DNA from 3 places in the Shewanella sp. 0m-8 genome. Region 3 is predicted to be linked to each of the others. Evidence: predicted binding sites of a transcription regulator. Region 3 holds the regulator's gene; each other region holds the start of a gene.

Region 1 (3,287 bases), on a different contig from region 3:
CAGCTAAAACCGTTTAACCTTCACCACTGTTTTACGGCTTTTTATTTTAATTCCCCATTAAAACCTTTCTATCGCATCTGCGACGGCGCTGATTTCAATACGACTGACGCTGTTTTAGACTGACGCTGTTTGAGATAGGGTCTATTTTGATAGAGGCTGTGCTAGATAGGGCCTATTTTAGCCTGGAAGGCTAGATTTTTGGCGTTATTGTGGGGATTGACTAAAATCTTGGATAGGTTTAAAAACGCGGTCATCGGACTCTTAGCTTTGAAAAGTAGCTTTGAACAGCAGCTTTGAGTACAGGTGTGTGGCGTTGAATATAGAAAAGGCAAGGTGTGAAAACGAGTCTTTGCGTTTTGAGATACAAGAGCACGGCTTGGGCAGGCTTTTTTAAAAGGCAGGCTAAAGCTGCTGTGTGCCTATTGGCTTTATGCTGTGCCGGTGGAGCTTATGCCGATACCCTGTATTTGACTTCTGTTCATTGGCCCCCTTTCTCGGGAGGGCAATTAAAACATCAAGGCGCATGTATTGCTGTGACTCGAGCGGCGCTAAAAGCGGTAGGCCATAATGTTGTTGTAGATTTCTACCCATGGAGTCGAGCGGTGAGAATGGCATCACGTAATAATTCTAAGTACCTTGGTTACCTTCCTGAATATGCATATCCAACAGATAAGTTTGTTTTTTCTGAGTCTATGGGGCGAAGTGGCTTAGGTTTAGTAGAGCAAAAGTCCCATCCTATCAGCTGGACGCAGCAGAGCGACTTGAATCACTATACTATCGGAGTGGTTGAAGGTTATGTCAATACTCCAGAACTGGATGGGATGATGGCACAAGGAGTGCAGCCTTTTGAGGCGGTGGCATCGGATCAACATAATGTGAACAAGGTGGTTACTGGTCGAATCGACGGTGCGATAATTGATGAGCATGTTCTGCAGTATATTTTGGCGCAACCGAATATGAAGGCGCTAAAGCATAAACTGCAATTTAATAAGAAGCTTTTGACCTATAAAGAGTTATTTATCGCATTTAAAAATAATGAAGCGGGGCGTAAATGGCGTGAGCGATTTAATCAAGGTCTTAGCAAAATTGATGTGAAGGCTATTCTAGAAAAAAATATGGTTCAGTGATGTTATTTATCTGAGTTAACCGGTATGAAACCTCAAGTCTTTTTCTCCCCAAATCGTCTTTATTAAAATACTTATTTATTAAAAACAGTCTTTATTAAAAGTCTTCTTTATCAAACTATCAATGAGAACAAATGAAATCAGCGACTTTTGGGCCACATCGCTGAGCAGTTAGCTCCTACATGATGAATGATATTGAGCGAAATCAAAGCCTGACAGGTTCGCCTTGAATGCGTAAAAGCTTGCTCAATATTATTGAGCAAGCTTAGTTAACTTTTTTCATTAGTTAACTGATTACACAAGATAAGCATTCAAGATAGATTTGAGTTTCGACTCGCCACAAAAACCTTGCTGCAATACCTATTACTTAACAAGATCATTAGGCCTTTGCCACTACGGTTTGGCCGATAGGGGTTAAACTCAATATCGCTAATTTGAGATGTTGCAAAGCAAATGGGATCCCGATAATCGTGACCGCACAAGCTAATGCATGAGCAATGTGCCCGATAGCTAGCCAGATCCCAAAAAATAGGAACCAGATAATATTACCCACCATGCCAAATGCGCCGGTACCTATATCTTCACTGCCCGTTAGTGTGCGTCTATTGATTGAATCTTGTCCAAATGGCCAGAATGTCATTTCACCTATTACAAAGCAGGCTCTACCGAAGGGAATGCCGATAATACTGATAAAACACAGTAGCCCTACAAACCACCATGCTAGACCCATAACAAAACCACCTAAAACAAACCAAGCAATATTAAACACTAAACGTAGTACTGCCATTAACGGCTCCTTAATTTTCATTCCCTCTTTAGGGTATGTTTTTATCTAAGCGATTTTCGTGCCAACATGTAAGCTATTGTATTTAAGCGTTTTTAATTGTAATTTGCTAGTGAGTAGAAAGTATCGGTAAGCCTTTTGACTAATAATTAGTGATTTTTACATTGAGTCTTCAGCAGGCTTACTTTGCGGCTATGAGCAAAAATTGAGTTGTTGCTACTTTTAATCCTGTGGATAGGTTATTAATTCTCTTACCTCAAATGGGGCAAAGGTTTAGAATAGACTGGGAAAAATTATTAATTAACCGTCAGGGATCTGAGTGAGTACTTCTTTGTTAGCTAACACACCGGTAGAAACCATCTCTTTTAATGGCAATCATGTTTATGTGAAACGTGACGATCTGTTAAGTGAGGCATTTTCTGGAAATAAAGCGCGTAAATTTGCCTATTTTCTTGATAATGAATTTCCAGGTAAGTCTGGTTTAGTCGGCCATGGCTCGCCTGTAGCCAATTCTCTGTATTCGATGTCGGCATTAGCCAAAATTAAGGGATTAAGGCTCGATTTTTATGTCGACCATATTGCGGAACAGGTATTGAGCTCGACGGTTGGTAACTATGCCGCGGCCATCGCTAACGGTGCGAATGTCATTGATGTGTCAACGTTGTCGGATAGGCAAGATTTGAGCTGTATTGAGTATATTGAGCAACATGTTTTACCCCATCATGATGAACTACTGTTTGTTCCTGAAGGAGGGCGCTGTGAATATGCACGCTATGGGGTACATAAATTGGCACAAGAAGTGGTTGATTGGTGTGCGAGTGAGCAGCTAAGTGAGTTACGAGTGTTTCTCCCCTCGGGAACGGGCACAACGGCGGTATTTTTAAGTGAATATATGGCGTTATATGCGCCACACATCGAAGTATTAACGTGCGCCTGTGTCGGTGATAACGATTATCTAAAACAGCAGTTTAGGCTTCTTGTGAGTAATGAGCAATTACACCCTAGGATTGTTGATATAGGCAAAAAATATCATTTTGGTAAGCTGTATAAGCCTTTTTACGATATGTATAACAAGGTGTCAGAGTCAGGTATTGAGTTTGAACTACTTTACGATCCACTTGGCTGGATGTGTGTTGAAAAACTACTTGATACAGAGCCGTGCTTACCAATGCTTTATATTCACCAAGGCGGGTTACTCGGTAATGCAACTATGCTCCCCAGATATAAACGTAAATACAGCTTCTGAGATATAAACGTAAATATGACTGGTAAGATTTAAAGATTTAGCGGTAACAGACGCTTTGGAATATGAGTTAGGAAGAGATTATTCCATTTGGTTAGGCTAGATACCTTTCAGTTAAGTAAAGCAGTTAGGTAAA
Region 2 (3,287 bases), on a different contig from region 3:
GATCACAAAGTGGGTAACCCGTTCGATCGTTTCGAAGAAACGTGTGGTACTTGTCATGATCAAAGCAAAGAGTTCATGGTTAACCTAGATAACGAGCGTAAAGCGAAGGTTAAGCAGATCCAACTTCAAGCTGAAGAGCAGTTAGTTAAAGCTCACTTCGAAGCTGGTGCAGCTTGGGAAGCCGGCGCAACAGAAGCTGAAATGGCTCCAATCTTATTGGATATCCGTCACGGTCAATGGCGCTGGGATTATGCAATCGCCTCTCATGGTGTAGCATCTCATGCTCCAGATGAAGCGCTACGTGTACTAGGTACAGCACTAAACAAAGCTGCTGATGCTCGCGTTAAGCTAGCTCAACTACTTGCTAAGAAAGGCGTACCACAGCCTATCGCTCTTCCAGATATCTCTACTAAAGCTAAGGCGCAAGCGGCTCTAGGTATGGATATGGATAAGATGAATGCTGATAAAGCTGAATTCAAGAAGACTGTGCTACCTAAGTGGGATGCAGAAGCTGAAAAGCGTGAAGCGACTTACAAATAAGTCTACTGACACTATATAGTGCTTATAAGTTAAGTGTCTAGAATAAGTCTTTAGCATAGAAGCCCTCTTCGGAGGGCTTTTTTTGGCTTTTACTTTATGAGTTTAAGCAAGGCTTTAAAACGATCGCCATTAGCTTGATGTTGTAACTCAAACAGTAGTGACTCAACATTGGTCTGCATTGCACCATAACTTAACATCATCTCTAATCCGCTTACCTTATTACTCTCTTCTCTTGACGACATCGCATCAGTTACAAGATGAGCATGGTAGCCATGATCTAACAGATCTCTGCAGGTCTGGTAAACACACACGTGAGTTTCAATACCCGCTAAGATAACCTGCTTACGCTCCATCGAGCTGAGCTTTTCTCTAAATGTATCAGCTTGCCACCCACTAAAATGATCCTTGGCGATAGGTTCTGTGGTTTTTGCCAGCGCCAGGGCTAGGTTTTCACTTGTCCGTCCTAACTTCTGTGGTATTTGTTCGAGCCACAAAATTGGAATATCAAATAGCTGTATCCCCTTAATTAATATCTCTAGCTTACGATGCAGTTGCTCACTTTGGTGCATAACCCGTGCGAGTTGACCTTGTACATCGACCACAACCAATACACATTCTTCTGCTTTTAGCATCTTAGGCTTCTCTATTTTGCAAGGGGAGTTAATTGTTCAGTAAAGCGGATCTGTTTGGTTTATCCAATTAGAAATAGGTCTAACCTGGCTCGATATTGCTGCTTTATCTTTGTGCAGCCCCTGCATGCCTGCACTTGTTTGGTGCATTAATATGCAGTGTTAATTGCGCGTAAAATCTTATCTTGTTGAATTCAAATGGTTAATAACTTTGGCCTAATGCTTGAATTATATTTAAGCAAATAGGGAATGTAATTGGGGAGATAACCATGAAATTGGTAAGCGCGATAATTAAGCCATTTAAATTAGACGATGTTAGAGAAGCGATAGCTGAAGTGGGCATTGAGGGGATGACGGTTACAGAGGTAAAAGGTTTTGGTCGTCAAAAAGGCCATACCGAACTGTATCGTGGCGCAGAGTACCAAGTGGATTTTCTACCAAAAGTGAAATTAGAAATTGCCATCAAAGCTGACAGGCTAGAACTGTTACTCGAAGCGATCACTGGCGCAGCGAGAACAGGGAAAATAGGCGATGGCAAAATTTTTGTTACGGATCTTGAGCAAGCTATCCGTATTCGAACTGGCGAAGTTGATAACGAAGCACTGTAAGGGGAAAGCTGATGGATGATTTAACTAAGTTGGGACTGACGGTAACAGAGTTACGCTTTGCCCTAGATACATTTTATTTTTTGATTTCAGGCGCACTAGTCATGTGGATGGCTGCAGGATTTGCCATGTTAGAAGCTGGGTTAGTACGCTCTAAAAATACCACTGAAATTCTCACTAAAAATGTGTGTCTATATTCTATTGCTTGTGTGATGTACCTGATTGTGGGCTATAACATCATGTATGTTGGTAATGCCGAAGGGGGATGGTTGCCCTCATTCGGCTCATTAATTGGCTCTCAAGGGGAAGGGGCTGATCATGCATTGGAGTCAGACTTCTTTTTCCAAGTCGTGTTTGTGGCTACGGCAATGTCTATTGTATCTGGCGCGGTTGCCGAGCGTATGAAATTATGGGCATTTTTGTGTTTCTCAGTATTTATGACGGCGGTAATTTACCCTGTTGAAGGCTATTGGACATGGGGCGGCGGTTTTCTGTCTGAAGCTGGTTTTGTTGATTTTGCAGGCAGTGGCATTGTACATATGGCGGGGGCTGCAGCAGCGCTTTCAGGTGTATTACTGCTCGGTGCGCGTAAAGGTAAGTATGGCGCTAACGGTCAAGTGAACCCTATTCCGGGTTCAAATTTACCTATGGCAACGCTGGGTATGTTTATTTTATGGATGGGCTGGTTTGGCTTTAATGGTGGCTCGCAGCTTTTGATATCGGATGCTGAGAATGCCAGCGCTGTGGCTAAAATATTTGTTAACACCAATTCGGCGGCAGCATTTGGCGCGATTGCTGCGCTGATTGTATGTCGACTGATTTGGGGGAAGGCTGATTTGACCATGATCTTAAATGGTGCCTTAGCTGGGCTGGTAGCGATTACAGCGGATCCATTGTCACCCTCATTGGTCATGGCTGGTGTGATTGGTACTGTCGCGGGTGGCTTAGTGGTGTTCTCGATTGTTGCCTTCGATAGGATCAAGATTGATGATCCAGTTGGTGCGATTTCTGTTCACGGTATTGCAGGATTGCTTGGACTGGTATTAGTGCCAGTATCAAATGCTGATGCTTCACTCTTGACCCAGTTATATGGCGCGGCCGTAATTTTTGGCTGGGTATTTTTAGCGTCGACTGTGGTTTGGTTTGCACTGAAGGTGACCATGGGGATCCGTGTTACAGAAGAAGAAGAATATAATGGAATGGATGCTTCTGATTGCGGAATTGATGCTTATCCAGAGTTTGTATCGGTTAAGAGTGGTAGTTAGGCTTTCAGAGTAACCAACCGTTACAAGCCGTGATATAAATAAAGAGCTTATGCCTATGGGTATAAGCTCTTTTGTTTCATGTATTGTTATGTGATCAGAGAGTTTAAGGCTCAACAGAATTAGGCTAAAGTAAGTTATCAGCGGGTTGAGCATGGATCTTTTATGAAAGCATTGAAACTACTGAGCACTATATTGCTTATGGCGCTGGCGACAAGTGCCAGCGCTGGCCAAGTTATAGTGCGAAAGTC
Region 3 (3,287 bases):
GGTTTTCTCAAAAGAAGATAAGAGCGGTAAAACGCTTGTGGCGACTGGTAACCCAGCCACTTACACCCAAACAATGGATGATGGACGCCCGGCAACGGCTAGCGCAAAAGAGATCCGCTACGAACTTGCTACGCGCACACTCACCTTAGTCGGCGAAGCCACCCTAGCGCAAGACGGTAGCCAGGTCACAGGTAACCGCATTAAATACAACATCAGTTTGCAACAGCTTATTGCAGAAAGTACTGGCAAGGGCGATGACAGAGTTATCACCATTATTCAGCCTGAAACCTATCAGGAAGAGAAACCAGAATCGCCAGCGAAAAAGCAGGAACAGCAATGAACCAAATCACCTTAAAAGCGGTCAATCTTGCTAAGAGCTATAAAAATCGTGCCGTCGTACAAGATGTTAGCTTAACCGTAAAGACAGGTCAGATTGTTGGTTTGCTTGGCCCAAACGGTGCAGGTAAAACAACGACATTCTACATGGTGGTTGGCCTAGTACAGAGTGATAAGGGTAAGATCTTTATTGATGATGACGATCTTACGCTCGATCCTATGCATTTACGCGCCCGTAAAGGTATCGGTTACCTACCTCAGGAAGCCAGTATTTTTAGAAAGCTGTCAGTACGTGACAACATCATGGCCGTCTTACAGACTCGTCATGACATCAATAACGAGCAACGTGAAGAACAACTTGAGCATCTACTCGAAGAGTTTCATATCACTCACATTCGTGACAGCCAAGGTATGGCATTGTCTGGAGGCGAACGCCGCCGGGTAGAAATTGCTCGGGCACTCGCAGCTAATCCAAAGTTTATCTTGTTAGATGAGCCGTTCGCGGGTGTTGACCCCATTTCAGTTATCGATATTAAAAAAATTATTGAACAACTTAAGAGTCGCGGTCTGGGCGTACTGATCACCGATCATAATGTTCGCGAAACTTTGGACGTTTGTGAGCGTGCTTACATAGTAAGCCACGGAAATCTGATTGCTGAAGGTACACCTGCCGAAATCTTGGACAACCAACAGGTTCGAGCGGTGTACTTAGGTGAACAATTCAGGCTATAGTTAATTCACAGTATGGAAGCTGAAAAACTCAATATGGAATTATTTCCAAAAAAATCAACGTGTTGAGTTTTTGAGCAACCTTCGCCAGTTCAACGAGCTTTAACGTTTAACTACAGTGTAGGGAATAGCGGTAAAATGAAAGCGTCACTCCAGCTCAAAATGGGTCAACAGCTCACTATGACTCCCCAGTTACAACAGGCCATTCGCCTGTTACAACTGTCTTCTTTAGAGCTGCAACAAGAGATCCAACAAGCATTAGATTCTAATCCGTTACTGGAGCTAGATGAAGAGCAGTCAGATGGCGATATGATCAACGATGAAGATCACTCTGTAAATGACTCTAATAGTGAACTCACCCAAGATAGCGCAAGCGTTGACACCTCCGAAGCCCTCACCCAAGATTCCATGCCCGATGACCTGCCTATGGATACCACTTGGGATGAAGTCTACACCGTTTCCTCTAATGCTAGCTCAGGCGTAAGTCGTGAAGATGACATGCCATTCCAAGGCGAGACTAGCGAAGGCTTATATGAGCATCTTGAGTGGCAAAAGAACCTCACCCCATTTTCAGATAACGATCTTGCTATCGCCACCGCGATTATTGATGCGATCGATGAACGAGGTTATTTAACCCAGAGCTGTGACGAAATTCTCGAAGCGATGGGCGATCCTGAAACTGAACTCGATGAAGTCGAAGCCGTTTTAAAACGAATTCAACATTTTGATCCTATCGGTGTTGCCGCCCGCAACTTAAGTGAATGCCTACTTATCCAGCTAGCACAATATGCCGCAGATACACCGCACATTGAAAATGCAAGATTACTGATTAAAGACTATTTAGACCTTATTGCGGGGCGTGATTTTAGGCAGTTAATGCGTAAAACCAAACTCAAAGAGGATGATTTACGTGAGGCGATCACACTGATCCAAACTCTTAACCCAAGACCTGGGCTTGCCATTGCACGCAGTAAAGATGAATACGTCATTCCCGACGTGTCTGTCAGCAAGAAAAAAGGTCGCTGGGTGGTAGAGCTAAATCCTGACTATATGCCTAAGATTAATGTTAATCAGCATTACGCATCAATGGCGCGTAGCACAACGAATCAGGCCGACGGTCAATTTATCCGTGGCCACCTGCAAGAAGCTAAGTGGTTTATAAAGAGCCTGGAAAGCCGCAACGACACCTTATTGAAAGTGACAAACTGTATCGTCAAATTCCAGCAAGGCTTTTTTGAGTTCGGTGAAGAAGCCATGAAACCTATGGTACTCAATGACATTGCCGAAGCTGTTGAAATGCATGAATCTACCATTTCACGTGTTACCACACAGAAGTACATGCACACCCCAAGGGGCATTTTTGAACTAAAATATTTCTTCTCAAGCCATGTGGGTACCGACGATGGCGGAGAATGCTCATCGACAGCAATTAGGGCATTTATTAAGAAATTAGTCGCAGCTGAAAACCAGAGGAAACCGTTAAGCGATAGCAAAATGGCCCAGCTTCTGGCTGAACAAGGGATTAAAGTTGCTAGACGTACGATTGCAAAATATCGAGAAGCGATGCTGATCCCGCCCTCAAACCAACGTAAGAGTTTATAACTCAAAATTAGGCACATGGAGGATCGATAATGCAAATCAACCTGACAGGACATCACATCGAAATCACCGATTCACTACGCGGTTATGTAGAAGAGAAATTTACAAAGCTTGAACGACATTTCGATCAGATCAATAATGTGCACGTTATTTTGAATGTACAAAAAATGCAGCAGATTGCCGAAGCTAAAATTCACCTTAAAAAAGGGGAAGTATTTGCTATTTCGGAACATGCAGATATGTATGCTGCAATAGACTCCCTGATCGATAAACTAGATCGTCAGGTTATTAAACACAAAGAGAAGCTGACTAAACACTAACGATGGAACTAAGTACCATCCTGCAGCCGGAGTGCACTACCTGCGCCACTCCGGGCAGTAAGAAAAAAGTACTGGAGTTAATCAGTGACATTGCCGCTGTCCAGTACCCAACCCTTTCTTCACAAGAGATCTTTGAAAGTCTCTTGGCACGAGAGAAAATGGGTAGCACGGGAATAGGTAATGGTATAGCGATTCCTCATGGAAGGCTGTCGAATATAGAACGTCCAGTTGCAGTATTGGTTAAATGTGAAGTTCCTATCCCATTTGACTCATTCGATAAGCAGCCTGTCGATATTCTATTTG

The links. The regulator sigma-54, encoded in region 3, starts transcription at its own class of promoters, with help from an activator protein. The targets are predictions, from matches to a motif close to GTTGGCACGNNNNTNGNNT.
Region 1: the regulator sigma-54 is predicted to act here: its motif matches at 1,959-1,977, upstream of ACVBIO_RS06725 (YccF domain-containing protein).
Region 2: the regulator sigma-54 is predicted to act here: its motif matches at 1,380-1,398, upstream of ACVBIO_RS01665 (P-II family nitrogen regulator).

What each region holds. Positions count from the first base shown of each region.
Region 1 is NZ_JBRIMB010000009.1:130,856-134,142, forward strand. It holds gene ACVBIO_RS06720 (substrate-binding periplasmic protein) at 414-1,127, shown strand; gene ACVBIO_RS06725 (YccF domain-containing protein) at 1,504-1,911, opposite strand; gene ACVBIO_RS06730 (pyridoxal-phosphate dependent enzyme) at 2,240-3,154, shown strand.
Region 2 is NZ_JBRIMB010000002.1:103,817-107,103, reverse strand. It holds gene nrfA (ammonia-forming nitrite reductase cytochrome c552 subunit) at 1-540, shown strand, start outside; gene ACVBIO_RS01670 (isochorismatase family protein) at 630-1,172, opposite strand; gene ACVBIO_RS01665 (P-II family nitrogen regulator) at 1,439-1,777, shown strand; gene ACVBIO_RS01660 (ammonium transporter) at 1,789-3,039, shown strand; gene ACVBIO_RS01655 (hypothetical protein) at 3,202-3,287, shown strand, end outside.
Region 3 is NZ_JBRIMB010000028.1:43,960-47,246, reverse strand. It holds gene lptA (lipopolysaccharide transport periplasmic protein LptA) at 1-340, shown strand, start outside; gene lptB (LPS export ABC transporter ATP-binding protein) at 337-1,068, shown strand; gene ACVBIO_RS13780 (RNA polymerase factor sigma-54) at 1,204-2,667, shown strand; gene hpf (ribosome hibernation promoting factor) at 2,697-2,984, shown strand; gene ptsN (PTS IIA-like nitrogen regulatory protein PtsN) at 2,987-3,287, shown strand, end outside.